DNA from 4 places in the Klebsiella quasivariicola genome. Region 1 is predicted to be linked to each of the others. Evidence: predicted binding sites of a transcription regulator. Region 1 holds the regulator's gene; each other region holds the start of a gene.
What was found. Region 1 encodes PurR, which represses purine synthesis genes. Its sites were predicted from a motif close to CANGCAAACGTTTGCNTG; they were not measured.
Positions count from the first base shown of each region.

Region 1 (7,344 bases):
CGCACCCACCACAGCATGCTGGCGAACATCACCCAGTAAACCGAAGCAGTCGCTACGCCGCAGCCGACGCCGCCCAGTTCGGGCATGCCGAAATGACCATAAATAAAGATATAGTTCACCGGAATATTAACCAGTAAGCCGATAAAGCCCATGACCATCCCGGGCTTGGTTTTAGCCAGCCCTTCACACTGGTTACGCGCTACCTGGAAGAACAGATAGCCCGGCGCGCCCCACAGCAGCGCGCGCAGATAGCCAACCGCCTTCTCCGCCAGCAACGGATCGATGTTGTGCATGGAGCTGATGATATACCCGGCATTCCACAGCACGACCATGATCAGCACCGAGACAAAGCCGGCCAGCCAGAAGCCCTGACGCACCTGCGGCGCGATACGCTCCCGCCGGCCAGAGCCGTTAAGCTGTGCCACCACCGGAGTCAGCGCCAGCAGCAGGCCGTGGCCGAAGAGGATCGCTGGCAGCCAGATGGAGGTCCCGATGGCCACGGCAGCCATATCCGTGGCGCTGTAGCCACCCGCCATCACGGTATCGACAAACCCCATCGCCGTCTGCGCCACCTGCGCGAGGATGACGGGTATGGCCAGAGCTAATAACTGACGCGCTTCAATAAAATACTTCTGCACGTGAACACCTTCGAATTGTTGTTATTTTGAGACTAAAAAAGCCGCCGTAACTGGCAGCAAGGGGATAAAAATGAGGAATTTCCAGTCTATTGTAGCGAGGATTAGCCATTAAGCCAGTGAAAAAAGAGTCGGGGCACGAAGCGCGCTGGCAACCGCTTTGCCCTCCTGTTATTGTTCCTGATAGCGAAAACGGTAATCATACCGTCATGATTTTCAACAGGAGCCTAAGATGTTTACAGGTATTGTTCAGGGAACCGCGAAAGTGGTCTCCATTGATGATAAACCCAATTTTCGCACCCACGTGGTGGAGTTACCGGCACATATGCTGGAGGGGCTGGAAACCGGCGCCTCTGTTGCCAATAATGGCTGCTGCCTGACGGTGACTGAAATCAACGGCGCGCGCATCAGCTTCGATTTGATGAAAGAGACACTGCGTATTACCAATCTCGGCGATATCAAGATCGGCGATGAAGTGAACGTTGAGCGAGCGGCGAAATTCAGCGACGAAATTGGCGGGCATTTAATGTCCGGCCATATCATGACCACAGCAGAAATTGTGAAAATCCTCACTTCCGAAAATAATCGTCAGATCTGGTTTAAAGTGCAGGATCCGACGCTGATGAAATACATCCTCTATAAAGGATTCATCGGTATTGATGGCATTAGTCTGACGGTGGGAGAGGTCACGGCTACTCGTTTCTGCGTGCATCTTATTCCGGAGACGTTGCAGCGGACCACGCTGGGAGCGAAAAAGCTGGGCGATCGCGTCAATATTGAGATCGATCCGCAGACCCAGGCGGTTGTCGATACGGTAGAGCGCGTGCTGGCGGCGAAAGAGATTGCGGCGAAGGTCAATGAAGCCTGAAAAAAATCCCCCGCCGATCGGCGGGGGAGTGTTATTTAACGGGCGACGCGCAGTCCATGTTCAATACCGCGCGAGAACACCACCTGCCAGAGCTGAATGTCGCGGGCGCGGAAGGCGCCGGCGCAGGCGTTCAGATAATAGGTAAACATGCGTTTGAAACGTTCTGAATAATTATCGGCAATTTCCGGCCAGCTGGCGAGGAAACGCTCATACCAGGCCATCAGGGTCGTGTCGTAATCGGCGCCGAAGTTGTGCCAGTCTTCCATCACAAAATGCTTCTCGCTGGCTTCGGCAATGTGACGCACGGAAGGCAGGCAGCCGTTAGGGAAGATATATTTATCGATCCACGGGTCAACATTATGATCAGTGACTTTGGAACCGATAGTGTGCAGTAAGAAACGGCCATTGGGTTTCAAATTACGGTCGGCAACCTCGAAGTAGGTGGCGTAATTTTTCGGCCCCACGTGCTCAAACATGCCTACGGAGACAATGCGATCAAAGCTGTCATGCAGATCGCGATAATCCTGGAGACGAATCTCCACATCGAGATCGGCGCAACGGGCCTGAGCCATCTTTTGCTGTTCAGCGGAGATAGTTACACCCACGACGCTGACCTGGAAGTGTCGTGCCATATATTCGGCAAGACCACCCCATCCACAGCCGATATCCAATACCCGCATACCCGGTTCAAGCTCAAGCTTGCGGCAAATCAGATCCAGTTTGTCCTGCTGCGCGGCCTCAAGGGTTTGCGCCTCTTTCCAGTAACCGCAGGAATACTGCATGTAAGGGTCAAGCATCCGACTAAACAGATCGTTACCGAGGTCGTAATGCTCTTTGCCCACAATCCAGGCGCGTTTTTTACTTTGTAAATTAAACAGACGAGCGCCTGCTATGCGGAGTGTATCTTTGAAATGGTGAGGGAGCTGTTTTTCCAACCCGGCGCGTAACACCTTGTGGAAGAATATATCCAGACGCTCGCAGTCCCACCAGCCGTCCATATAGCTTTCGCCTAAACCCAGCGAACCTTCCTGCAAAACCCGTTTAAAAAAGAGAGGGTTTTTAACCCGCAGGTCTGACGGCGCGGAGCCATTGATTTCAATTCCCGCACGGCCTAATAATTCAGCTGCAATCCGGTACCAGTCATCATTTGGTACACTTACTTCTTCTATACACGATGAACTCATAGCTTCTCCATCACGCCCAAGTGATCAGAACCTTAAAACAGCGTAGACGCTTTTTTGGCTTTGTGAGAAATCTCACGGATAATCCGTGAAGTCGCTATCCGACGTAAACAGAGGAAGGGAGATAACCCTTGCCGAAAGGCCTTCCATGGTGAAACGAAGGCATCCTGCATCCGTTAATCTGTAACTATTTTCTATTTATGTGAACCCGGATCCAGTATAGGACGCTAAGTACTGGCTTTCAATAAAAATTTCTTAGCATGCTAACGACTGGTCCGGGTCCCGGCGAGGTAAGTTAAGCGTGGGAAGAGCGGGGAGTCAGCTCAGGTGTCTGCTGCAGACGAAAGCCTATCCCGGCTAAGCCAATCGAGACCAGCATCACGCTGGTGGTGGTCAGCAGCGGCGTGGCGATCAGCGCGGATACCAGCAGACTGGTCAGGAAGCACAGGCCAAGCTGCAGGGTATTCTGCAGCGCCGCTGCCCGGCCGGTCGCCTGCGGGAAAGGCTTCAGCGCCTGAGCAACCACGATGGGGTAGATCCCGCCGTTGACCACTGCCATCAGGCAGAAAGGGATCATTAACGCCACCAGCGAGGCATGCGTCTGTAGACCGACCAGCCAGGTGGCGGCTACGCTGACGGCGAAGACCACCAGCAGCCACGGCAGCATCTGTTGACCGGACCACTTTTGCAGCAGCGCGCGGCAGCCATAGCCTCCCACCAGAAAGGCGATGGTCTGTGGGATGTAGCTCAGGCCGATGGCGGTTGGGCCGTAGCCCATCTCGTGCAGGATAAAAGGCGATCCCGTGAGCCAGGCGAAGAAGCTGGCGGAACAGGCGGCGTAGATCAGGACATTGCCGCTGTATTCACGCGAACGCAGCAGTGCGAGGAAGGTGATCTTCTGCTGTGTCACGGCGACTGGCTTTGCCGCTGCCTTCAGGCGCAATGCCGGCAGCATCAGCAGCAAGGTAATTGCAAACAAGGTGGCGAAGATGGCCTGCCACTCAAAGTGAATCAACAACCAGCTGCCCAGCAGCGGGGCCAACGCTGGCGATAATCCCACCAGCGGCATAATGGTAGCGAAGATACGGTTAGTCCGCTGTGCGGGATAGTAATCGGTGACCATTGCCTGCCAGGTAACCGCCGCGGCACAGACGCCGATCGCCTGCAGAAAGCGCAGCGCCAGCATCAGAGTGGCATTGTGCACCCACAGCATTCCCAGACAGCCGAGAGCGAAAATCGCCAGCCCGCTCAGGAGCACCGGTTTACGCCCGTAGCGATCTGACAGCGGCCCCCAAAACAGCTGGCCCAGTGCGAAGCCAGCGAGAAACAGACTCAGGCTGGCGCTGATTGAGGCGGGGGAGGTATTGAGATCCTGCTGCATGGCGGCAAACGCCGGCAGGTACATATCGGTGGCCAGAAAGCCCAGCACGCTCAGGCCAGCCAGCCAGACTAAAAATCCTTTCCCAGGTTGTGACATAACGTTCTCATTTTTGACGGCAGGTACGATGGCGCAGAGTGTAGGCAGTGCATTGTGGCTTGTGAAACGCTAATATTTGTCACATGCATTCAAAAAATTTGCAGGCAGAATATGTGGTCTGAATACTCTCTGGAAGTGGTTGATGCCGTTGCCCGTAATGGCAGTTTCAGCGCTGCCGCGCAGGAGCTGCACCGGGTCCCTTCCGCGGTCAGCTATACCGTGCGTCAGCTTGAAGAATGGCTGGCGGTTCCCTTGTTTGAGCGGCGTCATCGTGACGTGGCGCTGACCCCGGCTGGAGTCTGGTTCTTACAGGAAGGGCGCTCTGTTATCAAAAAAATGCAGATCACCCGCCAGCAGTGTCAGCAAATCGCCAACGGCTGGCGCGGACAGTTGTCGATCGCGGTGGACGATATTGTGAAACCGGCGCGCATGCGCCAGATGATCGTCGATTTCTATCGCCATTTTCCCGACGTCGAACTGATCGTCTTTCAGGAGGTATTCAACGGCGTGTGGGATGCCCTGGCCGATGGCCGTGTAGAGCTGGCGATCGGCGCAACGCGATCTATCCCGGTCGGCGGCCGCTATGCGTTCCGCGATATGGGAATGCTGAGCTGGGACTGCGTGGTGTCAAGCGATCATCCGCTGGCGAAGATGGATGGCCCTCTGAGCGACGATGTTCTGCGCAACTGGCCGTCGCTGGTGCGAGAGGATACCTCACGTTCACTGCCCAAACGAACGACATGGTTACTGGATAATCAGAAGAGGGTGGTCGTTCCCGACTGGGAGTCGTCTGCTACCTGTCTGTCGGCTGGACTTTGCGTCGGTATGGTGCCGAGCCATTTTGCCCGTCCATGGATAGATCGCGGTGAATGGACCGCACTGGCGCTGGAAAATCCGTTCCCGGATGCCGCCTGCTGCCTGACGTGGCAGCAGAGTGACGCTTCACCGGCGCTGAACTGGATGCTGGACTATCTGGGAGACAGCGATACGCTAAACCGGGAGTGGCTGCGGGCGCCGGAATGATCCGCGCCCGCAGAGGCCTTAGCGGCGATAATCGACAAACGGGCCATCCGCCACCGAGCGGCGTTCGACCAGTCGGGGATGAACTTCGATAGACTGTGACTCTTCACGCTTGTTGACGATACGATCCAACAGCATGTTAAACGCGGCTTCGCCCAGCGAATCTTTTGGCTGATGAATGGTAGTCAACGCCGGGCTGAAATAGCGGGCGTTGCGCACATTATCATAACCGATCAGCGAAATGTCCTGCGGCACGCGCAGCCCCATTTCGTCTGCGGCGCAGATAGCGCCCATCGCCATGATATCGCCACCGCAGAATACCGCCGTTGGGCGATGCTGCTGGTTCAGGATCTGCTGCATTGCCCGGTAGCCGGACTCAGGTTCGAAGTCGCCCTGCACAATCCAGTTTTCCGGCACGTTGATATGCGCTTCTTTCATTGCCTGCATAAAACCGGCCAGGCGTCCTGCGCCGGTATTGCGCTCCAGCGGCCCCGGGATCACGCCGATTTCGCGATGACCACGCTCAATCAGATAGCGTCCGGCAATATAACCGCCCTGGAAGGCGTTATCGATCACCGCATCGGTAAAATCAGCTTTCGCTTCGCCCCAGTCCATCACCACCATCGGAATATGGCGGTATTCTTCCAGCATGCTCAGAACCGAATCCGGATACTCAGAACACATCACCAGCAGACCGTCGACGCGCTTTTGCGCCATCATCGACAGATAGGCGCGCTGTTTTTCCGGATCGTTCCAAGCGTTACCCAGGATCAGGGTATAGCCCTTCTGGAAGCAGCTCTTTTCCACGGACTCAATAATTTCAGCGAAATAGGCGGCTTCGCTACTGGTCGCCAGCAGGCCAATCGATTTTGTATGATTGACTTTCAGGCTGCGGGCCACGGCGCTCGGCGAGTAGTGCAGCTCTTTGATCGCCGCCCACACCGCATTACGCGTCTCTTCGGCAACGAAACGGGTTTTGTTAATTACATGTGATACAGTTGTAGTGGAAACGTTTGCGCGCTTCGCTACATCTTTAATAGTTGCCATTACATCTCACTCCATGCCTTGACCTGATCGCCTGATCATCGATACGTAAACGTTTGCCTACACACACCCTGAATACAATTTTCAACATTGCATCACGTCGGGAAAACGACACAGAACGACAGGAAGGGGTCAATGGCCGATACGCTTTTAAATTAGCGTGGGATTTTGTCCGATCTTGGGGCAAAGTGGAAGAGCAAAAATGTGCATCGCCCTAAATCCCGGAAGATTTTTGCGATTTTTTGTGCAAAAATGAGCAAGCTCACTTTTGGTGTGGGGATAACTAGAGGGAAAAATGATGGATACCAATTTAAAGTTTTCGCTGATCACCACGATTATTGCTCTCGGCGTGATTGTCGCTTTCAGCCTGACCGCCATACTGCACTAAGTTTCCGCTGCGGGAGGAGCGCGCCTCCTCCCTCTCCACCGCTATTATTATCAATTCTGCAAAAATCTTTTGTCATTTCGTTCACTTTTGTTTTTTTGTGATTGATGTCATGCTTTTGACTTCTGATGTTACGCCGTCCTCTCTGACGGCCTGATGGAGTCATTGAATGAAAATCAACTTTCCTTTACTCGCGCTGGCGATCGGCGCCTTTGGCATCGGCACCACCGAGTTCTCCCCGATGGGATTGCTGCCGGTGATTGCGAAAGGTGTGGACGTCTCGATACCGGTGGCGGGAATGCTGATCAGTGCGTATGCCATCGGCGTCATGGTCGGCGCACCGCTGATGACCCTGCTGTTGTCACATCGCGCACGGCGCAATGCGCTGATTTTTCTGATGGGGATCTTCACCGTCGGCAACCTGTTGTCATCCATCGCGCCGGATTACACCACGCTGTTGCTGTCGCGCATTATTACCAGCCTCAACCACGGCGCGTTCTTTGGCCTGGGGTCGGTGGTGGCGGCCAGCGTTGTACCGAAACATAAGCAGGCCAGCGCGGTAGCCACCATGTTTATGGGACTCACTATCGCCAACATTGGCGGTGTACCGGCGGCCACCTGGCTTGGCGAAACCATTGGCTGGAGAATGTCTTTCCTCGCCACCGCGGGGTTAGGCCTGCTGGCAATGGTCAGCTTGTGGTTCTCCCTGCCGAAGGGCAGTGCGGGTGAACGCC
Region 1 covers NZ_CP022823.1:2,503,340-2,510,683, forward strand. Annotated here, with positions in the region: gene mdtK (MdtK family multidrug efflux MATE transporter) at 1-638, opposite strand, end outside; gene B8P98_RS12490 (riboflavin synthase subunit alpha) at 868-1,503, shown strand; gene cfa (cyclopropane fatty acyl phospholipid synthase) at 1,539-2,687, opposite strand; gene punC (purine nucleoside transporter PunC) at 2,980-4,161, opposite strand; gene punR (DNA-binding transcriptional activator PunR) at 4,273-5,184, shown strand; gene purR (HTH-type transcriptional repressor PurR) at 5,203-6,228, opposite strand; gene cydH (cytochrome bd-I oxidase subunit CydH) at 6,521-6,613, shown strand; gene B8P98_RS12520 (MFS transporter) at 6,780-7,344, shown strand, end outside.

Region 2 (7,344 bases), 900 kb from region 1:
TCTCTCGGTTCTGCCGGGCGTGATTGAGATTATTCGCCATAAGCGGGCGGCGGCAAAGCAGGCTAAGTAGCCCGGCCTGCGCTGCGCGCAGCCGCGCATGACGGTCACGCGCAGCGGTTTGACCACTTTTTTATCCCATGTTCCGGGATGATATGATTTAATGTGCAACATTCATGGTCTGTAAGAGGCAAAAATGGCATTATGCGCCCCTTACGACAAAACTGGCATCGACCAGGTTCAGGCAGAAAGGTTATCAATGAGCTGGATTGAACGAATTAAAAGCAACATCACTCCCACCCGTAAGGCGAGCATTCCTGAGGGTGTATGGACCAAGTGCGACAGCTGCGGTCAGGTACTCTACCGCGCCGAGCTGGAGCGCAACCTGGAGGTTTGTCCTAAGTGCGATCACCATATGCGCATGTCGGCGCGTAATCGCCTGCATAGCCTGTTGGATGAAGGTTCTCTGGTAGAACTGGGTAGCGAACTTGAGCCAAAAGATGTGCTGAAGTTCCGCGATTCAAAAAAATACAAAGACCGCCTGGCGTCCGCGCAGAAAGAGACGGGCGAGAAAGACGCGCTGGTGGTGATGAAAGGCACGCTGTACGCGATGCCGGTGGTTGCCGCTGCCTTTGAGTTCTCCTTTATGGGTGGCTCGATGGGGTCCGTCGTCGGCGCACGCTTTGTGCGCGCGGTGGAGCAGGCGCTGGAAGACAATTGCCCGCTGATCTGCTTCTCCGCCTCCGGTGGCGCCCGTATGCAGGAAGCGCTGATGTCGCTGATGCAGATGGCGAAAACCTCCGCCGCGCTGGCGAAAATGCAGGAGCGCGGATTACCGTACATCTCCGTGCTGACCGACCCAACGATGGGCGGCGTATCGGCGAGCTTTGCGATGCTGGGCGACCTGAACATTGCCGAGCCGAAAGCGCTGATCGGCTTTGCCGGTCCTCGCGTCATTGAGCAGACCGTACGCGAGAAGCTGCCGCCGGGATTCCAGCGCAGCGAGTTCCTGATTGAAAAAGGGGCGATCGATATGATCGTTCGCCGCCCGGAAATGCGTCTCAAGCTGGCCAGCATTCTGGCAAAGCTGATGAACCTGCCGGCGCCGGTTGCCGTTTCGGAAGCGCCGCATGAAGGCGTGGTGGTGCCGCCGGCACCGGATCAGGAACCCGAGGCCTGATAAAGCAGAGGGCAGGGCCTGGCGGCGCTGCCCTTTTTTATTCATACGCGTTAACCGTCAATTCTTGCGGGCATCATGGAAAAAGATCCTATTCCTCAGGCCACGTCGCCCCTGGCTACGTGGCTTTCTTATCTGGAACATCTGCACAGTAAAACCATCGACCTGGGGCTGGCGCGCGTCAGCGAGGTCGCACGGCAGATGGATATCGTTAAACCGGCGCCGTTTGTCTTTACCGTCGCGGGCACCAACGGCAAAGGCACCACCTGCCGCACGCTGGAAACCGTCCTGATGGCGGCCGGCTATAAAGTGGGGGTCTACAGCTCCCCGCACCTGGTGCGCTACACCGAACGCGTGCGCGTTCAGGGGGCTGAACTGCCGGAGGCGGCGCATACGGCTTCGTTTGCTGAAATTGAAGCGGCGCGGGGCGATATCTCGTTGACCTATTTTGAGTACGGCACGCTCTCGGCGCTATGGCTGTTTAAGCAGGCGCAGCTCGATGTGGTGATCCTGGAGGTGGGCCTCGGCGGCCGTCTCGACGCCACCAACATCGTAGATGCCGACGTCGCGGTGGTCACCAGCATTGCGCTCGATCATACCGACTGGCTGGGGCCAGATCGCGAAAGTATTGGCCGGGAAAAAGCGGGTATCTTCCGCGCCGGTAAACCGGCGATAGTGGGTGAGCCGGATATGCCGCACACCATTGCTGACGTGGCGAGCGAGAAGGGCGCGCTGCTTCAGCGCCGCGGCGTCGACTGGCGCTATGAGGTGGAGGGTGAGACATGGTCCTTCCGCGACGCGGCCGGGGCGTTAAGCCACCTGCCGTTGCCTCAGGTGCCGTTGCCGAATGCGGCGACGGCCGTGGCGGCGCTGCGCGCCAGCGGGATTGCCGTGGATGACGCCATCCTGCGCGCGGGGATCCGCGACGCGATGTTGCCGGGGCGTTTTCAGATAATTAGCAACGCCCCGCGGGTGATCCTTGATGTGGCGCATAACCCGCACGCGGCGGCTTATCTCGCCGGCCGTCTCAAAACGTTAGCGAAAACGGGACGCGTGCTGGCGGTTATTGGTATGCTGCACGATAAGGACATTGCCGGTACGCTGGCCAATCTGGCGCCGGAAGTCGACGTCTGGTACTGCGCGCCGCTGGATGGGCCGCGCGGGGCGACGGCGGAACAGCTGGTGGAACATTTGCGTGGCGGCACAGTCTATAGCAGCGTGGCGCAGGCGTGGCAGGCGGCCATGGCTGACGCTAAAGTGGAAGATACCGTGCTGGTGTGTGGTTCATTTCATACCGTAGCGCAGGTAATGGAAGAGATAGACGCGGGGAGAATCGGTGGCGAGTAAGTTTCAGAACCGTTTAGTCGGGACAATCGTGCTGGTGGCGCTGGGGGTGATTATCCTGCCAGGGCTGCTGGACGGGCAGAAAAAGCATTACCAGGATGAGTTTGCCGCGATCCCGCTGGTGCCGAAACCGGGCGATCGCGATGAACCGGATATGCTGCCAGCGGCGACCCAGGCCCTGCCTTCGCAGCCGCCGGAAGGGGCGGCGGAAGAGGTGCGGGCTGGCGATGCCGCCGCGCCATCGTTAGATCCGTCGCGTATTCCGGTGAACAGCAACAGCTTCGATGATGTTCAGGAACCGGTAGTTGCCGCGAAACCGCAGCCTAAGCCGCAGCCAAAACCACAGCCGCAGCAGCAGGTCGCGACGCCAACGCCGCCGCCGGCTAAGCCACAGCAGCAACAGTCCCCGCAGCAGCAGGCGGCCCTGCCGGCGCCGACCGGGAAAGCCTATGTGGTTCAGCTGGGTGCGCTGAAGAACGCCGATAAGGTGAATGAGATTGTCGGTAAACTGCGTGCCTCGGGTTTCAAAGTCTATACATCGCCTTCGACGCCGGTACAGGGTAAAATTACCCGCATCCTCGTCGGCCCGGATGCATCAAAAGATAAGCTGAAAGGCCAGCTGGGCGATCTGCAACAGATCTCCGGGCTTAGCGGGGTGGTGATGGGCTTTACCCCGAACTGATGGTTTTTTCCGCCATGCGGAGAGAACCTTGCGGGGCGAAATCCCCCGCAAACCCTGTCTCAGCCGCCCTGAAGAGGCGAAAGGCAGTCTGGCGTTGAATGTTTTTTCAGCGCCATTTTTATTTCTGTAGGGCAAGGAAATCCCTACGCAAACGTTTTCTTTTTCTGTTAGAATGCGCCCCGAACTGGACGACAGGGCGTAAATCGTGGGACGTATATGGTCTGGATTGATTACGCCATTATGGCGGTGCTGGGTCTTTCTTGCCTGGTCAGCCTGATCCGCGGCTTCGTTCGCGAAGCTTTATCGTTAGTCACGTGGGGTTGCGCATTTTATGTCGCCAGCCACTACTACGCTGACCTGTCTGTCTGGTTTACGGGCTTTGAGGATGAACGGGTTCGAAATGGGATTGCTATTGCGGCGCTGTTTATCGTGACGCTCATCGTTGGCGCTATCGTGAACTATGTGATAGGCCAGCTGGTGGAGAAGACCGGTTTGTCAGGAACCGACAGGGTATTGGGGATCTGCTTCGGCGCGCTACGTGGGGTGCTGATCATCGCCGCTATCTTGTTCTTCCTTGATACCTTTACCGGGATGGCGAAGAGCGATGACTGGCATCAGTCGCAGTTTATTCCCTATTTTACCCCCGTCATCAGATGGTTTTTTGAATACCTGCAAAGCTCGTCAAGTTTCTTGCCTAAAGTATAGACTTTGGGTCGTTGCTGAACGAGGAAAAGACGTATGTGCGGTATTGTCGGTATCGCCGGTGTTATGCCGGTTAACCAGTCGATTTATGATGCGCTAACGGTGCTCCAGCACCGTGGACAGGATGCCGCTGGCATCATCACCATTGATGCCAACAACTGCTTCCGGTTGCGTAAGGCTAACGGGCTGGTAAGCGACGTATTCGAAGCCCGCCATATGCAGCGTATGCAGGGCAATATGGGGATTGGCCACGTGCGTTACCCCACGGCGGGCAGCTCCAGCGCCTCCGAGGCGCAGCCGTTTTACGTAAACTCGCCGTATGGCATCACCTTGGCGCATAATGGCAATCTGACCAACGCGCACGAGCTGCGTAAAAAGCTGTTTGAAGAAAAACGCCGCCATATCAATACCACCTCTGATTCCGAAATCCTCCTCAATATTTTCGCCAGTGAGCTGGATAACTTCCGTCACTACCCGCTGGAAGCGGACAACATCTTCGCTGCGATTGCGGCGACCAACCGCCTGATCCGCGGCGCGTACGCGTGCGTGGCGATGATCATCGGTCATGGCATGGTGGCCTTCCGCGACCCCAACGGCATTCGTCCGCTGGTGCTGGGTAAACGCGACGTTGGCGATGGCCGCACCGAGTATATGGTGGCCTCGGAAAGCGTGGCGCTCGATACCCTCGGTTTTGAATTCCTGCGCGATGTCGCGCCGGGCGAAGCGGTCTATATTACCGAGAAAGGCCAGCTGTTTACCCGTCAGTGTGCCGATAATCCGGTCAGCAACCCGTGCCTGTTCGAGTACGTCTATTTTGCCCGTCCAGACTCGTTTATCGACAAAATTTCCGTCTACAGCGCCCGCGTCAATATGGGGACCAAGCTGGGCGAGAAGATTGCCCGCGAGTGGGAAGATCTGGATATTGACGTCGTTATTCCGATCCCGGAGACCTCCTGCGACATCGCTCTGGAAATCGCCCGCATTCTCGACAAGCCTTATCGTCAGGGCTTCGTGAAGAACCGCTACGTCGGCCGGACGTTTATCATGCCGGGCCAGCAGCTGCGTCGTAAATCTGTTCGCCGTAAGCTCAACGCCAACCGCGCGGAATTCCGCGATAAGAATGTGCTGCTGGTCGACGATTCCATTGTACGCGGCACCACCTCTGAGCAGATCATTGAGATGGCGCGCGAAGCCGGGGCGAAAAAAGTTTATCTGGCCTCTGCTGCACCGGAAATTCGCTTCCCGAACGTCTACGGTATCGATATGCCGACCGCCACCGAGCTGATTGCTCATGGCCGCGAAGTGGACGAGATCCGCCAGATCATCGGCGCCGACGGCCTGATTTTCCAGGATCTCAACGATCTGATCGACGCGGTGCGCGCGGAGAACCCGGATATTCAGCAGTTTGAATGCTCGGTGTTCAACGGCGTGTACGTCACACGGGATGTCGACCAGCAGTACCTCGACTACCTTGATTCTCTGCGTAACGATGATGCCAAAGCGGTCCAGCTGCAGAACGAAGTGGAAAACCTCGAGATGCACAACGAGGGGTAAATGAGCTACAGCAGCCAGCGGCGTTGCGTCGCTGGCGATGCTTAACGGTGTACGACGCCAAAACGGATGCCGTATTTCTGTACCTTGTAGTTCAGCGTCGTTCGGGAGATGTTGAGGCTGCGCGCCGCCGCTGCAATATTTCCCTGATAAGTATCCAGCGCGGTTTCTATCAACCCCCTTTCGTAATTTGCTACCCGTGCCTCGAGAGAGCTCTCGTTATCCGGTTCTGCTGCCGGGAGAGAGGGAAGCGATGTTGGGGTCTCCGGGCCGCCTAAATTCAGTTCTTCGTTTTCAAATACGATCTTTTTCAGCATGCCATCGGTTTCCTGCATGATCATACTGCGGACAATGGCGTTTTCCAGCATCCTGACATTGCCCGGCCAGGAATGGCTCAGTAGCGTAATACGTGCCGCCTCGCTGAGACCATGGATATCTTGCGGAACTTCACTGCGATATTTATCAATGAAATAATTTGCCAACAGAGGAATATCTTCCGGGCGAGTGCGTAGTGGCGGAAGCATGAGCATCCCGACGTTAAGCCGATAAAACAGGTCCGGGCGCAGACGCTCTTGCTGAATCAATCGCGCAGGGGATTCATTCATTGCAGCAATAATACGCACGTCGGAATGAATAGGGTGTTGACCGCCTAGCCTCCAGAACGTTTTATCCTGTAAGAAGCGAAGCAACTTGCTCTGCATCTCGATTGGCATTGCGTTCAGTTCATCAAGAAAAAGCGTTCCACCGTTTGCCAGTTCCAGATAGCCCTGGCTGTTTTCCGCGCCAGTATAAGCGCCGCGCATAGCGCCAAAAAGCGTACTCTCCACCAGGGTTGGCGGGAGCGCCCCGCAATTCAGCGCAATGAAGGGTTTGTTGGCGCGTTTACTGCACTGGTGGATAAGACGGGAGAAAAGTTCCTTACCCGTACCCGTTTCGCCAACAATTGTCACGGGAATATTACTCACCGCCAGACGTTTAGCTTTGGCAATAATGGCAAGCATTTCGGCGTTTTCAGTAATGATAGCATGGTGCTTTTCACGGCCCTGAGCGTAAAGCAGATGGTTTAGCTCAACAACCTGTTCCTGTAATCGCCGGACGCCGGACATATTCCTGCCGATTTCGATAACACCGACCATATTGCCCTTGCTGGAGTAGAGCGGGGCGGTGGTATGTTGGTAATCCACCGCCTGGCCCCGGGCATTGTAGTAAATCTGGTAATGACCAATATACTCGACCCCGTCTTTTAGTGAAGAAAGCATCGTACTTTGGTTCTCTTTCATGCTGGGGTAGACATCCAGCATATGTTTACCCATCGCTTGTTCAATACTATACCCGTCCAGATCGGCGCTTTCCTGGTTGTAATACACATATTCACCTCGTTCGTTAATGACGGCCAACGGTTGATGTATCAGATCGAAAAAACGAGAGAACATTTTAAGTGCGGAAGCGAGCTCTTCATTGGTTGATGCCATAACGAAATCAAATCCTTTCTACCCGTAATATCCATATTATAAGTGTGACAAATTTTCGTCGCTATGATGAATAACACATGATTTGACGAAAATTACAAAAAAGACAATTACATAACCATTTGAATTTTAAAGATTAAAATATGGCATGCTTGTTGCTATTCCCATTATGAAAAGTGTGGTTTTTTTACAGAACAACAAGCAGAGGGTGTTATGACCGACTCCATTATCGAAAATTACAATCAATTACGTCGCAACGTTGTCGAGGCCGATCGACGCTTTCAGCAGAAGAACGGCCACCTGTGTTTTGAAGGTGTTGATCTCGATGCTTTAGCGCGTGAGTACCCGACGCCGTTTTATGTTTTCTCTGAGCCAGAAATTATTCGTAATATCAAGGAGATAGAGCAGGCATTTGCCGCACA
Region 2 covers NZ_CP022823.1:1,604,270-1,611,613, forward strand. Annotated here, with positions in the region: gene B8P98_RS08215 (DedA family protein) at 1-70, shown strand, start outside; gene accD (acetyl-CoA carboxylase, carboxyltransferase subunit beta) at 257-1,177, shown strand; gene folC (bifunctional tetrahydrofolate synthase/dihydrofolate synthase) at 1,253-2,521, shown strand; gene dedD (cell division protein DedD) at 2,511-3,200, shown strand; gene cvpA (colicin V production protein) at 3,417-3,905, shown strand; gene purF (amidophosphoribosyltransferase) at 3,939-5,456, shown strand; gene B8P98_RS08245 (sigma-54 interaction domain-containing protein) at 5,498-6,925, opposite strand; gene dokD (ornithine/lysine decarboxylase DokD) at 7,136-7,344, shown strand, end outside.
Region 2: the regulator PurR is predicted to act here: its motif matches at 3,345-3,362, upstream of cvpA (colicin V production protein).

Region 3 (7,344 bases), 1.1 Mb from region 1:
CTGGTCGAGCTGGTGGAAAACGTTGTGGCGGCGCACAGTCTGCCCGCGCGGGCTAAACTGATGCATACCGAGCTGACACTGCAGGCGCGACACTGTCTGGCAGAGCCTGCGTTGTTGATCAGCGTGATGGATAATCTCTACTCCAATGCGGTGCACTATGGTGCTGAATCCGGTAACATCCGTATCCATAGCTACCGGCACGGAGAGCAGGTGCGTATTGATGTCGCCAACAGCGGCGAACCGATCCCGGCCGCGGAAAAAAATATGATTTTTGAGCCTTTTTATCAGGGAAGTCACCAGCGTAAAGGGGCCGTTAAGGGCAGTGGTCTGGGTTTGAGTATTGCCCGTGACTGCGTCCGGCAGATGCAAGGGGATCTCAGTCTGGTTGACGCACCCGCCGGGCAGGTCTGTTTTCGCATTACGCTCCCCGCAGCAGCACCGGAAAAATCCAATCTATGAATCGATATCGGGGAACTATGTCCCAATTCCTGGCCTGGCGCCGTTCGCTCAACGGATGGTTGCTCTCAGGCATTGCTTGTCTGACGCTGGCGGGGTGTTCCGCCGGCTTCTCACCGCATACCGCGGAAGGTAACGCCGCCCCCGGGCTGGCGCAGCATCAGGTGGCCGATTTTCTCGCCGTCGACTGCGCCGATATCTGGGCTTACAGCAGCGATGCCAGCGATAAAAATCCCCTTTACTGGCTACGGGGAATTGACTGTGCCGATCGTCTGGCGCCGGTGCAGGCGCGGGCGGAGGCGAAACGTCATACTGACGACAGCTGGCAGGACGCGTTCCGGCGCGGCATCCTGCTTGCTGATGCCAAAATTACCCCTGACGAGCGCCGCGAGCTGGTGGCACGTCTCGACGCCTTTAGCCCGCAAATTGCCGTACAGGTCCGCCCGCTCTATCAGCTCTGGCGTGACGGGCAGACCCGTCAGCTGCAGCTGGTGGAGGAACGAGCACGCTACGCGAAGCTTCAGCAGTCCAGCGATAGCGAACTGGAAACACTGCGCCAGCAGGAGCAGGCGCTGCGCGAACAGCTGGAGCTGACCACCCGTAAGCTGGAGAACCTGACGGATATCGAACGCCAGCTCTCCAGCCGCAAGCCGGGCGGCAATTTCGGCAGCGAAAAAGTGCCGGAGGTGATCCATGACGATCCGTAAACCGGCGCGTTTACTGCTGGTGGATGACGATCCCGGGCTGCTGAAGCTGCTGGGTATGCGCCTGGTCAGCGAAGGCTATAGCGTGGTCACCGCCGAGAGCGGGCCGGAAGCGTTGCGCGTGCTGGGGCGCGAGAAAGTGGACCTGGTGATTAGCGATCTGCGGATGGATGAAATGGACGGCCTGCAACTGTTCAGTGAGATCCAGAAGGGACAGCCCGGCATGCCGGTGATCATTCTCACCGCCCATGGCTCGATCCCTGACGCGGTGGCAGCCACCCAGCAGGGGGTGTTCAGCTTTTTGACCAAGCCGGTCGATAAAGATGCCTTGTATAAAGCCATTGATGAGGCGCTGGAGCAGCGCTCGCCGGCCACCGACGAAGCCTGGCGCCAGGCGATTGTGACCCGCAGTCCGCTGATGCTGCGCCTGCTTGAGCAGGCCGGAATGGTGGCGCAGTCGGACGTCAGCGTGCTGATTAATGGCCAGAGCGGGACCGGGAAGGAGATCGTCGCCCAGGCGATCCACAACGCCAGCCCGCGTCATGACAAGCCGTTCGTGGCGATCAACTGCGGCGCGCTGCCGGAACAGCTGCTCGAGTCTGAGCTGTTTGGCCATGCGCGGGGCGCCTTTACCGGCGCGGTCAGCAACCGCGAAGGGTTATTTCAGGCCGCCGAGGGCGGGACGCTTTTTCTCGACGAGATCGGCGATATGCCGGTTGCGCTGCAGGTGAAGCTGCTGCGCGTCCTGCAGGAGCGTAAGGTGCGTCCGCTGGGCAGCAATCGCGATATCGAGATCAATGTGCGGATCATCTCCGCCACCCACCGCGACCTGCCGAAGGCGATGGCCCGCGGCGAGTTCCGCGAAGATCTGTTCTATCGCCTCAACGTGGTGAATCTGAAGATCCCGCCGCTTTCCGAGCGTACGGAAGATATTCCGCTACTGGCCAACCATCTGCTACGCCAGTCCGCCGATCGCCATAAGCCGTTTGTCCGGGCGTTTTCCAGTGATGCGATGAAGCGGCTGATGGCCGCTAAATGGCCGGGCAACGTGCGTCAGCTGGTGAACGTAATTGAGCAGTGTGTGGCTCTGACCTCTTCACCAGTAATCGGCGATGCGCTGGTGGAGCAGGCGCTGGAGGGCGAGAATACCGCGCTGCCGACCTTCGTGGAGGCGCGCAATCAGTTTGAGCTGAACTATCTGCGTAAGCTGTTGCAAATTACCAAGGGCAACGTCACCCATGCCGCGCGGATGGCTGGACGCAACCGCACTGAATTCTATAAGCTGCTGTCGCGCCATGAGCTCGACGCCAACGACTTTAAAGAGTAGCTCCGCACTATAGCGCAAGTTATGATACGGTAAGCAACCGGTTACGCGACTAAGACAGGAACACCATGAAAAAGATTGATGCGATTATTAAACCTTTCAAACTGGATGACGTGCGTGAAGCGCTGGCCGAAGTCGGCATCACCGGGATGACGGTAACGGAAGTGAAGGGCTTTGGCCGCCAGAAAGGGCATACCGAACTGTACCGCGGTGCGGAGTATATGGTGGATTTTCTGCCAAAAGTGAAAATTGAAATCGTGGTGACCGACGATATCGTCGATACCTGTGTGGATACCATCATCCGTACGGCGCAGACCGGCAAGATTGGCGACGGCAAGATCTTTGTCTTTGACGTCGCACGGGTCATTCGTATCCGTACTGGTGAAGAAGACGACGCGGCGATTTAACTCTCGCCGCTCGCTGCAGTATTGCCGGGTGGCGCTGCGCTTACCCGGCCTACAAATCCCCGCGTCGTCGGGGCTTACAGGACCTTATGCGGGCCGAAACATTCGTAATGAATGTTGTCTTTATTAACCCCTAATTCTACCAGCTGCTTCGCTGCAAACTGCATAAACGCTACCGGGCCGCAGAGATAGAACTGCATCTGCGGGGCGCGAATATTGTCCGCCACTGCCGCTAAATCCATCAAACCTTCGCTATCAAAACGTCCAGTCTGACGGTCGGCTTCGCTCGGGTTGCGATACCACACGTGCGAGGTAAACGCCGGCAGCGCCGCGCCAAGCGCACTCACTTCATCGGCAAAGGCGTGAACGTCGCCATTTTCCGCCGCATGGAACCAGTTCACCTGACCCTGATGACCGCTCTTCGCCAGCGCATCCAGCATCGCCAGCATCGGCGTTTGCCCGACGCCCCCGGAGAGCAGGGTGACCGGCGTCTGTGGCTCAACGTTAAGGAAGAAGTCACCCGCCGGGGCGGCTAAATAGACCACATCGCCTTCGCTGGCATGGTTATGCAGCCAGCTGGAAACCTGACCGCCGTCCTCACGTTTTACCGCGATGCGGTAGCCTTTGCCGTCCGCTTTGCGGGTCAGGGAGTACTGGCGGATTTCCTGATACTCGAACGCCTCCGGTTTCAGCCAGATGGCCAGGTACTGGCCAGGCTGGTAATCGGCGACCGGCTGGCCATCAACCGGTTCGAGCTCAAAGCTGGTGATAAGCTGGCTGCGCGGGGTTTTCTTCACGATGCGGAACGCGCGGGTCCCTTCCCAGCCGCCGGTTTTACTGGCGTTTTGCTGATAAATTTCTGCTTCGCGGCCGATAAAGACGTTCGCCAGCACGCCGTAAGCTTTTCCCCAGGCATCAAGCACTTCCTGACCCGGGCTGAACATTTCATCGAGGGTCGCCAGCAGATGGCTGCCAACGATGTTGTACTGCTCCGGTTTGATCTGGAAGCTGGTGTGTTTCTGGGCGATTTTTTCCACCGCCGGCAGCAGGGCGGGCAGGTTATCGATATTGCTGGCGTAGGCGGCAATCGCGTTGAACAACGCTTCACGCTGATCGCCGTTGCGCTGGTTGCTCATGTTGAAGATCTCTTTGAGCTCCGGATTATGCGCAAACATGCGATCGTAAAAATGGGCGGTGAGCTTCGGACCGGTCTCTACCAGCAGAGGGATGGTGGCTTTGACCGTGGCGATGGTTTGAGCGTCGAGCATAGCGTGCTTCCTTGTGTGTTATCTTATTGATGCATTTTAAATGCATCTTAAAGAAATAACCCTGCGTTGTAAATGGTTCTTTAACACTTTCCCCCGATGCCGTTACAACATGAAGAATTTGCATCACAATCCTGAAAAGAAATCCGTTGATACTGAGAGAGGCGTTATTGCTCAAAGCCTTGTGTCATGCGGAGCCAAACGTTTGCGTAAAATCCTTTGTCAAGACCTGTTATCACAGAATGATTCGGTTATACTGTGGGCCGTTGTCCAATCGGACCGCCTTTTTAGGCCGAAATTTTATTGTTAGCTGAGTCAGGAGATGCGGATGTTAAAGCGTGAAATGAACATTGCCGATTATGATGCCGAACTGTGGCAGGCTATGGAGCAGGAAAAAGTACGTCAGGAAGAGCACATCGAACTGATCGCCTCCGAAAACTACACCAGTCCGCGTGTGATGCAGGCGCAGGGCTCTCAGCTGACCAACAAATATGCTGAAGGATATCCGGGCAAGCGTTACTACGGCGGCTGCGAATATGTCGACGTGGTTGAGCAACTGGCTATCGACCGTGCGAAAGAGCTGTTCGGCGCAGACTATGCTAACGTCCAGCCGCACTCCGGCTCCCAGGCTAACTTTGCCGTCTACACCGCGCTGCTGCAGCCGGGCGACACCGTGCTCGGTATGAACCTGGCGCAGGGCGGCCACCTGACTCACGGCTCCCCGGTTAACTTCTCCGGCAAACTGTACAACATCATCCCTTACGGTATCGATGAGTCCGGCAAAATTGACTACGACGACATGGCGAAGCAGGCTCAGGAACACAAACCGAAGATGATCATCGGTGGTTTCTCCGCTTACTCCGGTATCGTTGACTGGGCGAAAATGCGTGAAATCGCTGACAGCATCGGCGCTTACCTGTTCGTCGATATGGCGCACGTGGCAGGCCTGATTGCCGCTGGCGTGTACCCGAACCCGGTTCCGCATGCGCACGTCGTGACCACCACCACCCACAAAACCCTGGCGGGTCCGCGCGGCGGGCTGATCCTGGCGAAAGGCGGTAGCGAAGAGCTGTATAAGAAACTGAACTCTGCCGTATTCCCAAGCGCGCAGGGCGGCCCGCTGATGCACGTTATCGCGGCGAAAGCGGTGGCGCTGAAAGAAGCGATGGAGCCAGAGTTTAAAGTTTACCAGCAGCAGGTTGCGAAAAACGCCAAAGCAATGGTGGAAGTGTTCCTGAACCGCGGCTACAAAGTGGTGTCTGGCGGTACTGAGAACCACCTGTTCCTGCTGGATCTGGTTGATAAAAACCTGACCGGTAAAGAAGCTGACGCCGCCCTGGGCCGCGCCAACATCACCGTCAACAAAAACAGCGTGCCGAACGATCCGAAGAGCCCGTTCGTGACCTCCGGTATCCGTATCGGTTCTCCGGCGGTGACTCGCCGCGGCTTTAAAGAAGCGGAAGTCAAAGAGCTGGCTGGCTGGATGTGTGACGTGCTGGACAACATCAATGACGACGCGGTCATTGAGCGCGTGAAAGGCAAAGTGCTGGATATCTGCGCCCGCTTCCCGGTATATGCGTAAGCGTTAGCGTTGACATCAAAAAGGCCGCGTATGCGGCCTTTTTTGTCTCTGTTGATTAGCGGCGGTCGAGGGAGATCGCGCCGGGGCCGGTGATCGCCAGCAGCAGGAAGGCGCCGGCAATACTGACGTTTTTCCAGAAGTTAATCATGTTCGGCAATACCGCGTCGCCGGTCATATCCCAGTAATGATGGCCAATCACCGCCGTGCCCAGGGTGTAGAAGATAAAGATAACCGCCAGCGGGCGGGTGAAAAAGCCAAGCACAATCAGAATCGCGGCTGGCACTTCCATAATAACGGCGATAATCGCCGCCAGCGTCGGCATCGGCGCGCCGGAGGCGGCCATGTACTGCACGGTGCCGCCAAAACCCAGCAGTTTGGGATAGCCAAACAGAATAAACAGAACCACCACGGCGATGCGGGCGATGAGCAGCAACAGAGAGCGGGAAGCGCCAAAATCAAAATAGCGGAGTGTGTTCATAATCAGCTCGTTATGAGAGACGTGTGATTTAAACGTAATACACAAATTTGCGCTCCGCCACGTTCGTTAATGACTAAACCAACGTCTGCAATTGCTCCTCAACGTACAGATAACCTATTCCCATCAGCTGTTGGGCGCGGGTCAGCTGGCCAAAGCCGATTTGGGTGGCGTGCGCTCGCGGCGTATCCCGGTGGTCAAAGGGGTTGAAACCCGTTTGTTTGACGATATTTTCCAGCCACTGCTCACCAAAGGCGCAGCTGCGCCCGTAAAGCCAGATCTGATTAATATTTAATATATTCAGGAAATTATAGAGGCTTAAGCCAATGGCGTTGGCAGCGTTATCAACCCATGCGCGAATTTGCACATCTCCCTCTTTCCAGGCCTCAATGAGCGACGCCGTGGTTAACTGATCGGGGGAGAGCGTTGCTTCAGGCTGCGTTTTGAGCCACATTCGGGCCTGTTTTTTCAGCGCGCTGAGAGAGGCGACGGTTTCGAGGCAGCCGTATCTTCCGCAGTCGCAGGCTCTGCCGTCAGGATTAACAATCGTATGCCCTATCTGCCCGCTGCCGTACAGGCTGCCGCGATAAATATGATCGTTAATCACAAATGACGAGCCGATACCGTAGTCGACGTTGATCACGCAAAAATCCGGCTGTGTACCCTGATGTTGCCACTTCTCCGCCAGCGCCAGCATCACGCAGTCGTTATCCACCCGAACCTGCACGCCAAGCCGCTCCTCAAGCAGATACTTTATTTCGACCGGTGTTTTCCAGCGTGCCTGGGGCATGGTTTGTGAAACGCCGGTTATCGGATCAACCTGTCCATGTACGCCAAGTGCGAGATTGATGCTGTGCTGCGGGTAGCGGCGGTGGATATGCCGCCAGCATTCAACGATGGCCTCAAGCAGGGACGGTGGGGTGGGGGCGTTGACTGGCAAATACTGGTGCTCATCCACTGCCAGCAGGCGGGCGTCAGCAAGCTGATACTCAATGCTGGTCGGGGTGATATTCATGCACAGTGTCCAGGCGCCGTGTTCGGGGATCTGGTAGCTGCCGCTGTTCACGCCCCGTTTGCTCATGTGTTCCGTTGAGTGACTGATTAATCCCTCGCTCAGCAGCTCGGCGAGAATAT
Region 3 covers NZ_CP022823.1:1,372,787-1,380,130, forward strand. Annotated here, with positions in the region: gene B8P98_RS07005 (sensor histidine kinase) at 1-459, shown strand, start outside; gene qseG (two-component system QseEF-associated lipoprotein QseG) at 477-1,163, shown strand; gene glrR (two-component system response regulator GlrR) at 1,150-2,487, shown strand; gene glnB (nitrogen regulatory protein P-II) at 2,553-2,891, shown strand; gene hmpA (NO-inducible flavohemoprotein) at 2,966-4,156, opposite strand; gene glyA (serine hydroxymethyltransferase) at 4,482-5,735, shown strand; gene B8P98_RS07045 (DoxX family protein) at 5,791-6,213, opposite strand; gene B8P98_RS07050 (ROK family transcriptional regulator) at 6,287-7,344, opposite strand, start outside.
Region 3: the regulator PurR is predicted to act here: its motif matches at 4,348-4,365, upstream of glyA (serine hydroxymethyltransferase).

Region 4 (7,344 bases), 1.1 Mb from region 1:
GAGCAAACCCCTGAGCCACAGCATGTTCACACTTATAGCCCGATTGATGTGAAAGCGATTCGCGAGGCTACCGGCTTAAAACAGCAGGATTTTGCTCTCGCCGTAGGCGTTAGCTATGACTTAGTTAAAAGCTGGGAAACTAAACGGCGCGAGCCAACCGGCGCCCCGAGAAAATTGCTGCTTTTATTACAGCTCAATCCTTTTATTATCAATCAGCTTAAAGCAATTTAGATTTTTGATACTCATAATGGGCGTGGCAGTATTTTCTGACGCCCATTTGCTGTTCAGACCAGCTTTTTCACCAGCGCTTCGCTATGGCGAATGCGCTCCGGCGCTCGCTCCAGATCCTGCTGCACCAGCCCCATAAACAGCAGGTCGGTCAGCATCATTTGCGCGCTGGTGGAGGAGATGGCCGCGCTGCGCGTCGCCTGCTCTTCGGCGATGGTATACAGGCAGTGGGTCGCCTGCTGCTGCAGGGCGTTCGGGCTAAACCCGGTGATCGCCAGGATCTTGCAGCCTACGCGCAGCGCTTCACCTGCCGCCATATTGATCTCCCGGCGCTCGCCGGAGTAAGAGATAGCCAGCAGCAGATCGTCGCTGGACAGGGCCTGCACCGTCGCCAGCAGCGCGTGCATATCCTGCTCCGAGACAGCGTTGACGCCGATCTTCATCAGTTTCCAGCTAAAGTTACGCGCTACCAGACCGGAGGCGCCAATCCCGGTGACGATCACCCGGCGGGCGTTGCGCAGCAGCGTGACGGCTTCCCGCAGCGTTTCTTCAGTGTTGACGTCCAGCGAGGCATGCATGGCGGCGACATTGTCCTTAATCAGTTTTTCGCCCACCAGACGCAGCGGATCATCACCGCGAATATGGTTATGTACCGGGACGGACTGGGGATCCGGACTGCTGGCCAGCGCTTCACTGAGGGCCAGCTTCAGCGCCGGAAAGCCTTTGAATCCCAGCTTCTGGGCAAATTTAACCACGCTGGACTGACTCACACCGGCTTGCGCCGCCAGCTGCTGTGAGCTGAGGTGCCGGGTCTCATCGGGTTGACCCAGAATATAATCGGCCAACTTTTTGTCGCTCGCCGCCAGGGTGGGATAGCGCTGACGAATGCGCGTTAAACAGTTCATTGGAGCTCCGCTGGAGCCGTCCGGCTCGTGACTGACAGAATTTTTATTCGATTATAAGGGGTATACCACGAATTAAAAATTCTCAGGCCACAATTTTTCCTTAGCCTGCTACTGTCATTCTTCCTCAACGGCAGGGATGTTTTCCCGCTTTGCGGCGCAAGACTGTTAAGCTTAGATAACGAGAAGCGAGTCCTGAGATGAGGAGGCAGTTTGCAGCGCAGTGAACGGAGAGTGGTGTTTTTTGATCTGGATGGAACCTTGCATCAACAGGATATGTTCGGCAGCTTTCTGCGCTATCTGCTGCGCCGACTGCCGCTGAACCTGTTGCTGGTGGTGGCGATGGGGCCGGCGATCCTTGCCGGGCTGGCGGTGTGTGGGCGGGCGGCGCGCTGGCCGATGAGCCTCCTGCTGTGGGCGTCAACCTTTGGCCGTCGCGAGGCGGTACTGAAGCGGCTGGAAGCGGAATTTGTCGGCTGGTTTCGTCATCATGTGACGGCGTTTCCGGTGGTTCATGCGCGGCTCACGGCCTACCTGACCAGCACCGATGCCGATGTGTGGTTGATCACCGGCTCGCCGCAGTCGCTGGTGGAGCAGGTCTATCGCGATACCCTCTGGTTGCCGCGGGTCAATCTGATTGCCAGTCGCACCGCGCGCCGCTGGGGCGGCTGGGTATTAACCCTGCGCTGTCTGGGGCATGAAAAGGTGGTGCAGCTGGAGAAAAAGATTGGCGCCCCGCTGCGGCTGTACAGCGGCTATAGCGATAGCGAGCAGGACAACCCCTTGCTCGGCTTTTGCCAGCACCGCTGGCGTGTCACCCCTCAGGGAGAACTCCAGCAGCTGGAGTAATAGTGTGTAATTGATAGCGCCCATGTATAATGCGCCCCGCTTTTTCTGCTGGAGTGGCCGCTGTGTCTGACCTCGAACTCAATGATGAATACTGGATGCGTCATGCCCTGACGCTGGCGAAGCGCGCCTGGGAAGAGGGCGAGGTGCCGGTGGGCGCGGTGCTGGTGCATAACAACCAGGTTATTGGCGAGGGCTGGAACCGGCCGATAGGCCGTCACGACCCCACCGCGCACGCGGAGATTATGGCCCTCCGCCAGGGCGGCCTGGTGTTGCAAAACTACCGCCTGATCGACGCCACGCTGTACGTGACGCTGGAGCCCTGCGTCATGTGCGCTGGGGCGATGGTGCACAGCCGTATCGCCCGCCTGGTCTTTGGCGCCAGGGATGCGAAGACCGGCGCCGCCGGGTCGCTGATAGATATTCTGCACCACCCGGGAATGAATCATCGGGTTGAGATTAGCGAAGGCGTGCTGGCTGAGTCCTGCGCTTCAATGTTGAGCGACTTTTTCCGCTGGCGACGGGCAGAGAAGAAGGCGCTGAAGAAGGCCCGGGAGCAGCAAGGAGAGAATTAGTACGGATGGCCGGGGAGCTTTAACCGGGCATTATCCAGCTGTTTATCGGCGCGAAACTTGAAAAAGGGCAGGGTCGTTTCCTGCGGTTGTTCAAGCTCATGCGGGAGCACGGCCGGATAATCCTCCGCCAGGGCCAGCGTTTGCTGCTGCTGGCGCTCCTTCTCTGACAAATAGCCGACAAGGCTAATCTGATATTTGCGGATGTTTTCCACGTAGGCGTAGGCCTCATGGCCGCGGGCATAGCCGTATTTAAGTTTGCTGTAATAAGGCTTCTGGCTCAGCAACGGTAAACGCAGCTTAACGTCCGCCCAGCTGTTAGGGTTGCCTTTCTGTTTGCGGGTGAGCGCCATGGCGTCCAGCATATGGGCATAGCCCATATTGTAAGCGGCCAGCGCAAACCAGATGCGTTCGTCTTTCGGGATCGAATCCGGGACTTTATCCATCATATCCTGCAGGTAGCGCATGCCACCGTCGATACTCTGCGCCGCATCGGTGCGGTCTGTCAGCCCCAGGCTTTGTGCGGTATTGCGTGTCAGCATCATCATGCCGCGCACCCCGGTGGGGGAGGTGGCCTGTGGATCCCAGTGGGACTCCTGCCAGGCAATCGCGGCCAGCAGGCGCCAGTCAATCTCGCGAGCGTACTTTTCAAACAGCGGTTGCACCTCGGGGAGAATATTTTCCACCGCGCGCAGGAAGGTGCGGGTGTCGACATAATCGAAGTCGTTGCCGTGGCCGAGGTATTTCTCTTCCAGGCGGGCCAGCGTCCCGTCTTCATTAATGTTATTGAAGAAATCAAGCATCGCCGCCGACAGCGAATTATCCTCGCCACGAGCGCTAAACCAGGTGACCGGCTGTTCGTCGGTGATATCCAGCGCCACCGCCAGCTCCGGATGGACGCGCTGAAACAGGCTGACGGCCACCGAATCGGCGACGGTGTAATCAAGTTTACCGTCAATCACCGCCTGCATCAGAGCCGTGGTGCCGCGCTTCTCATCCACGCGCCAGGCAAGATCCGGGTATTTCTCCGCTTGCAAAGCCTGCAGATCGTTGATCGCCACATGGCCCGGGGCAATGGCAAGCTGCTCGGCGCTAAGCGCAGCGAGCGTGCGCGGCCGGGTATTGCCGACGCGATAGACCAGCTGTTGCGAAACGGAGTAGTAGGTAGGCCCGGCCTGGTAGTTTTTCACCCGCTCCTGGTTATAGACCAGACCGGCGGCCAGCATATCGGCCTGACCATCGTCGAGGTCGTCAAACAGCTGGCTGATGTTCTGCCGGACGGTTACCTTAAGCGTTACGCCCAGGTAGTCAGCAAACTGTTTCGCCAGTTCATAATCCAGACCGAACGTTTTATTGTTCATGGTGGTGAAGGTCATCGGCGAGTTAATGGTGCTGATGCGTAGCTCGCCGCGAGCGATAATGCCTGCCACCCGGTTTTCGGGTTTACTGGACCAGGGGATCGACGGCCACAGGGCCGCCGCCAGCAAAAGGGTGACAATGCCGATCAGCAGATAATTAATCTTTAATTTTTTCAGAGCGTTAATCTTCTGCAGCTTCAGGTTCCTCAGCAGGCGATGTCCGGAAAAAACGCAAGGTTGTCGTTGAATGAGCGGCATTCTGCTTAAGAATGCGCCAGTTGGCAACTTATTCGCGATGGACGTCACATTTATTGATAAAGCTGATGAATCATTTTATTTCTACGCAAACGGTTTCGTCGGGGCGCAGGATTCACTATAATGACGCCCGTTTCCCCCCCTGGCTCACCCTGAAAGCTTCGAAGACGAGAGACTTATGATGGAAATTTTGCGTGGTTCACCTGCACTGTCGGCATTCCGTATTAATAAACTGCTGGCACGATTTCAGGCGGCCAACCTTCCGGTAAGCGCCATATATGCCGAGTATATTCATTTTGCCGATCTGAACGCCCCGCTGAGTGCTGACGATCGCGAGCGCCTGGCGCGACTGCTTAAGTATGGCCCGAGCTTAAACAGCCATACCCCGACCGGTAAATTACTGCTCGTGACCCCTCGCCCTGGTACCATCTCTCCCTGGTCTTCTAAAGCTACCGATATTGCCCATAACTGCGGTCTGTCGCAGGTCGTGCGCCTGGAGCGCGGCGTGGCGTATTACGTTGAAGCCTCGACCCTGACCGAAGCGCAGTGGGCGGCCGTGGCCGCGGAGCTGCATGACCGCATGATGGAGAGCGTCTTCGACGCCCTGGAAGCGGGTGAGAAGCTGTTTGCCCACCATCAGCCGACGCCGGTCACCAGCGTTGACCTGCTTGGCGAAGGGCGTCAGGCGCTGATTGACGCCAACCTCCGTCTGGGGCTGGCGCTGGCAGACGACGAAATTGACTATCTGCAGGACGCGTTTACCCGTCTGGGCCGCAATCCGAACGATATCGAGCTGTATATGTTCGCCCAGGCGAACTCAGAGCATTGCCGCCATAAGATTTTCAACGCCGACTGGATCATCGACGGCGAACAGCAGCCGAAGTCGCTGTTCAAAATGATCAAAAACACCTTTGAAAAAACGCCGGATTACGTCCTGTCGGCCTATAAAGACAATGCCGCGGTGATGGAAGGGTCTGAAGTCGGACGTTACTTCGCCGACCACCAGACCGGACGCTACGACTTCCATCAGGAGCCGGCGCACATTCTGATGAAGGTGGAAACCCATAACCACCCGACGGCCATCTCTCCATGGCCGGGCGCGGCAACCGGCTCCGGCGGTGAAATTCGCGATGAAGGCGCCACCGGCCGCGGCGCGAAGCCGAAAGCGGGCCTGGTGGGCTTCTCGGTTTCCAACCTGCGTATTCCGGGCTTCGAGCAGCCGTGGGAAGAGGATTTCGGTAAACCGGATCGCATCGTCACCGCCCTGGACATCATGACCGAAGGCCCGCTGGGCGGCGCGGCGTTTAACAACGAATTTGGTCGTCCGGCGCTGAACGGCTACTTCCGCACCTATGAAGAGAAAGTTACCAGCCATAATGGCGAAGAGCTGCGCGGCTACCACAAACCGATCATGCTGGCCGGCGGTATTGGCAACATCCGCGGCGAGCATGTGCAGAAGGGTGAAATCACCGTCGGCGCGAAGCTGATCGTGCTGGGTGGCCCGGCGATGAACATCGGCCTCGGCGGCGGCGCGGCGTCTTCTATGGCCTCCGGCCAGTCTGATGCCGACCTCGATTTCGCCTCCGTACAGCGTGACAACCCGGAAATGGAGCGTCGCTGTCAGGAAGTGATCGACCGCTGCTGGCAGCTGGGCGACGCCAACCCGATCCTCTTTATCCACGACGTTGGCGCCGGCGGTCTCTCCAACGCCATGCCGGAGCTGGTGAGCGATGGCGGCCGCGGCGGTAAATTCCAGCTGCGCGATATCCTGAGCGATGAGCCTGGCATGAGCCCGCTGGAGATCTGGTGTAACGAATCGCAGGAACGTTATGTTCTGGCGGTCGCCCCGGAACAGCTGCCGCTGTTCGACGAGCTGTGCCGCCGCGAGCGCGCGCCTTATGCCGTTATCGGCGAAGCCACCGCGGAGCAACATCTGAGCCTGAGCGACAGCCACTTTAACGATCAGCCGATCGACCTGCCGCTGGACGTCCTGCTCGGCAAAACGCCGAAAATGACCCGCGACGTGCAGACCCTGAAAGCCCAGGGGAGCGCGCTGGATCGCCAACCAATTACCCTTGCCGATGCGGTAAACCGTGTTCTGCACCTGCCGACGGTGGCCGAGAAAACCTTCCTCGTGACCATCGGCGACCGCACCGTGACCGGTATGGTCGCCCGCGACCAGATGGTTGGCCCGTGGCAGATCCCGGTGGCCAACTGCGCGGTGACCACCGCCAGCCTCGACAGCTACTACGGTGAAGCGATGGCGATGGGCGAGCGCGCCCCGGTCGCCCTGCTGGACTTCGCGGCCTCTGGCCGTCTGGCGGTCGGCGAAGCGTTGACCAATATCGCCGCTACGCAGATTGGCGAGCTGAACCGCGTGAAGCTGTCGGCTAACTGGATGGCCGCCGCAGGTCACCCGGGTGAAGACGCTGGCCTGTATGAGGCGGTGAAAGCGGTGGGCGAAGAGCTGTGTCCGGCGCTGGGCCTGACCATTCCGGTCGGCAAAGACTCGATGTCGATGAAAACCCGCTGGCAGGAAGGCAGCGAGCAGCGTGAGATGACCTCCCCGCTGTCGCTGGTGATTTCCGCCTTCGCCCGTGTCGAAGATGTTCGTCATACCGTCACGCCGCAGCTTTCGACGGAAGATAACGCCCTGCTGCTGATCGACCTCGGTAAAGGCCACAACGCGCTGGGCGCGACGGCGCTGGCGCAGGTCTATCGCCAGCTCGGCGACAAGCCGGCTGACGTGCGCGATGTTGCCCAACTGAAAGGCTTCTGGGATGCGATGCAGGCCCTGGTGGCGCAGCGGAAACTGCTGGCCTACCACGACCGCTCCGACGGCGGCCTGCTGGTAACTCTGGCGGAAATGGCCTTTACCGGCCACTGTGGCCTGGAAGCGGATATCGCCGCCCTGGGGGATGACCGTCTGGCGGCGCTGTTCAATGAAGAGTTGGGGGCGGTGATCCAGGTGCGCGCCGCAGACCGTGAGGCGGTGGAGGCCATTCTGGCGGCTAACGGCCTGGCGGACTGCGTGCATTACCTCGGCAAAGCCGTCGAGGGCGATCGCTTCGTGCTGACCGCCAACGGTCAGACGGTGTTCAGCGAGAGCCGCACCACGCTGCGCATGTGGTGGGCGGAAACCACCTGGCAGATGCAGCGTCTGCGTGACAACCCGGCCTGCGC
Region 4 covers NZ_CP022823.1:1,362,992-1,370,335, forward strand. Annotated here, with positions in the region: gene nadS (NadS family protein) at 1-231, shown strand, start outside; gene B8P98_RS06975 (MurR/RpiR family transcriptional regulator) at 285-1,133, opposite strand; gene yfhb (phosphatidylglycerophosphatase C) at 1,368-1,979, shown strand; gene tadA (tRNA adenosine(34) deaminase TadA) at 2,042-2,551, shown strand; gene mltF (membrane-bound lytic murein transglycosylase MltF) at 2,548-4,164, opposite strand; gene purL (phosphoribosylformylglycinamidine synthase) at 4,340-7,344, shown strand, end outside.
Region 4: the regulator PurR is predicted to act here: its motif matches at 4,247-4,264, upstream of purL (phosphoribosylformylglycinamidine synthase).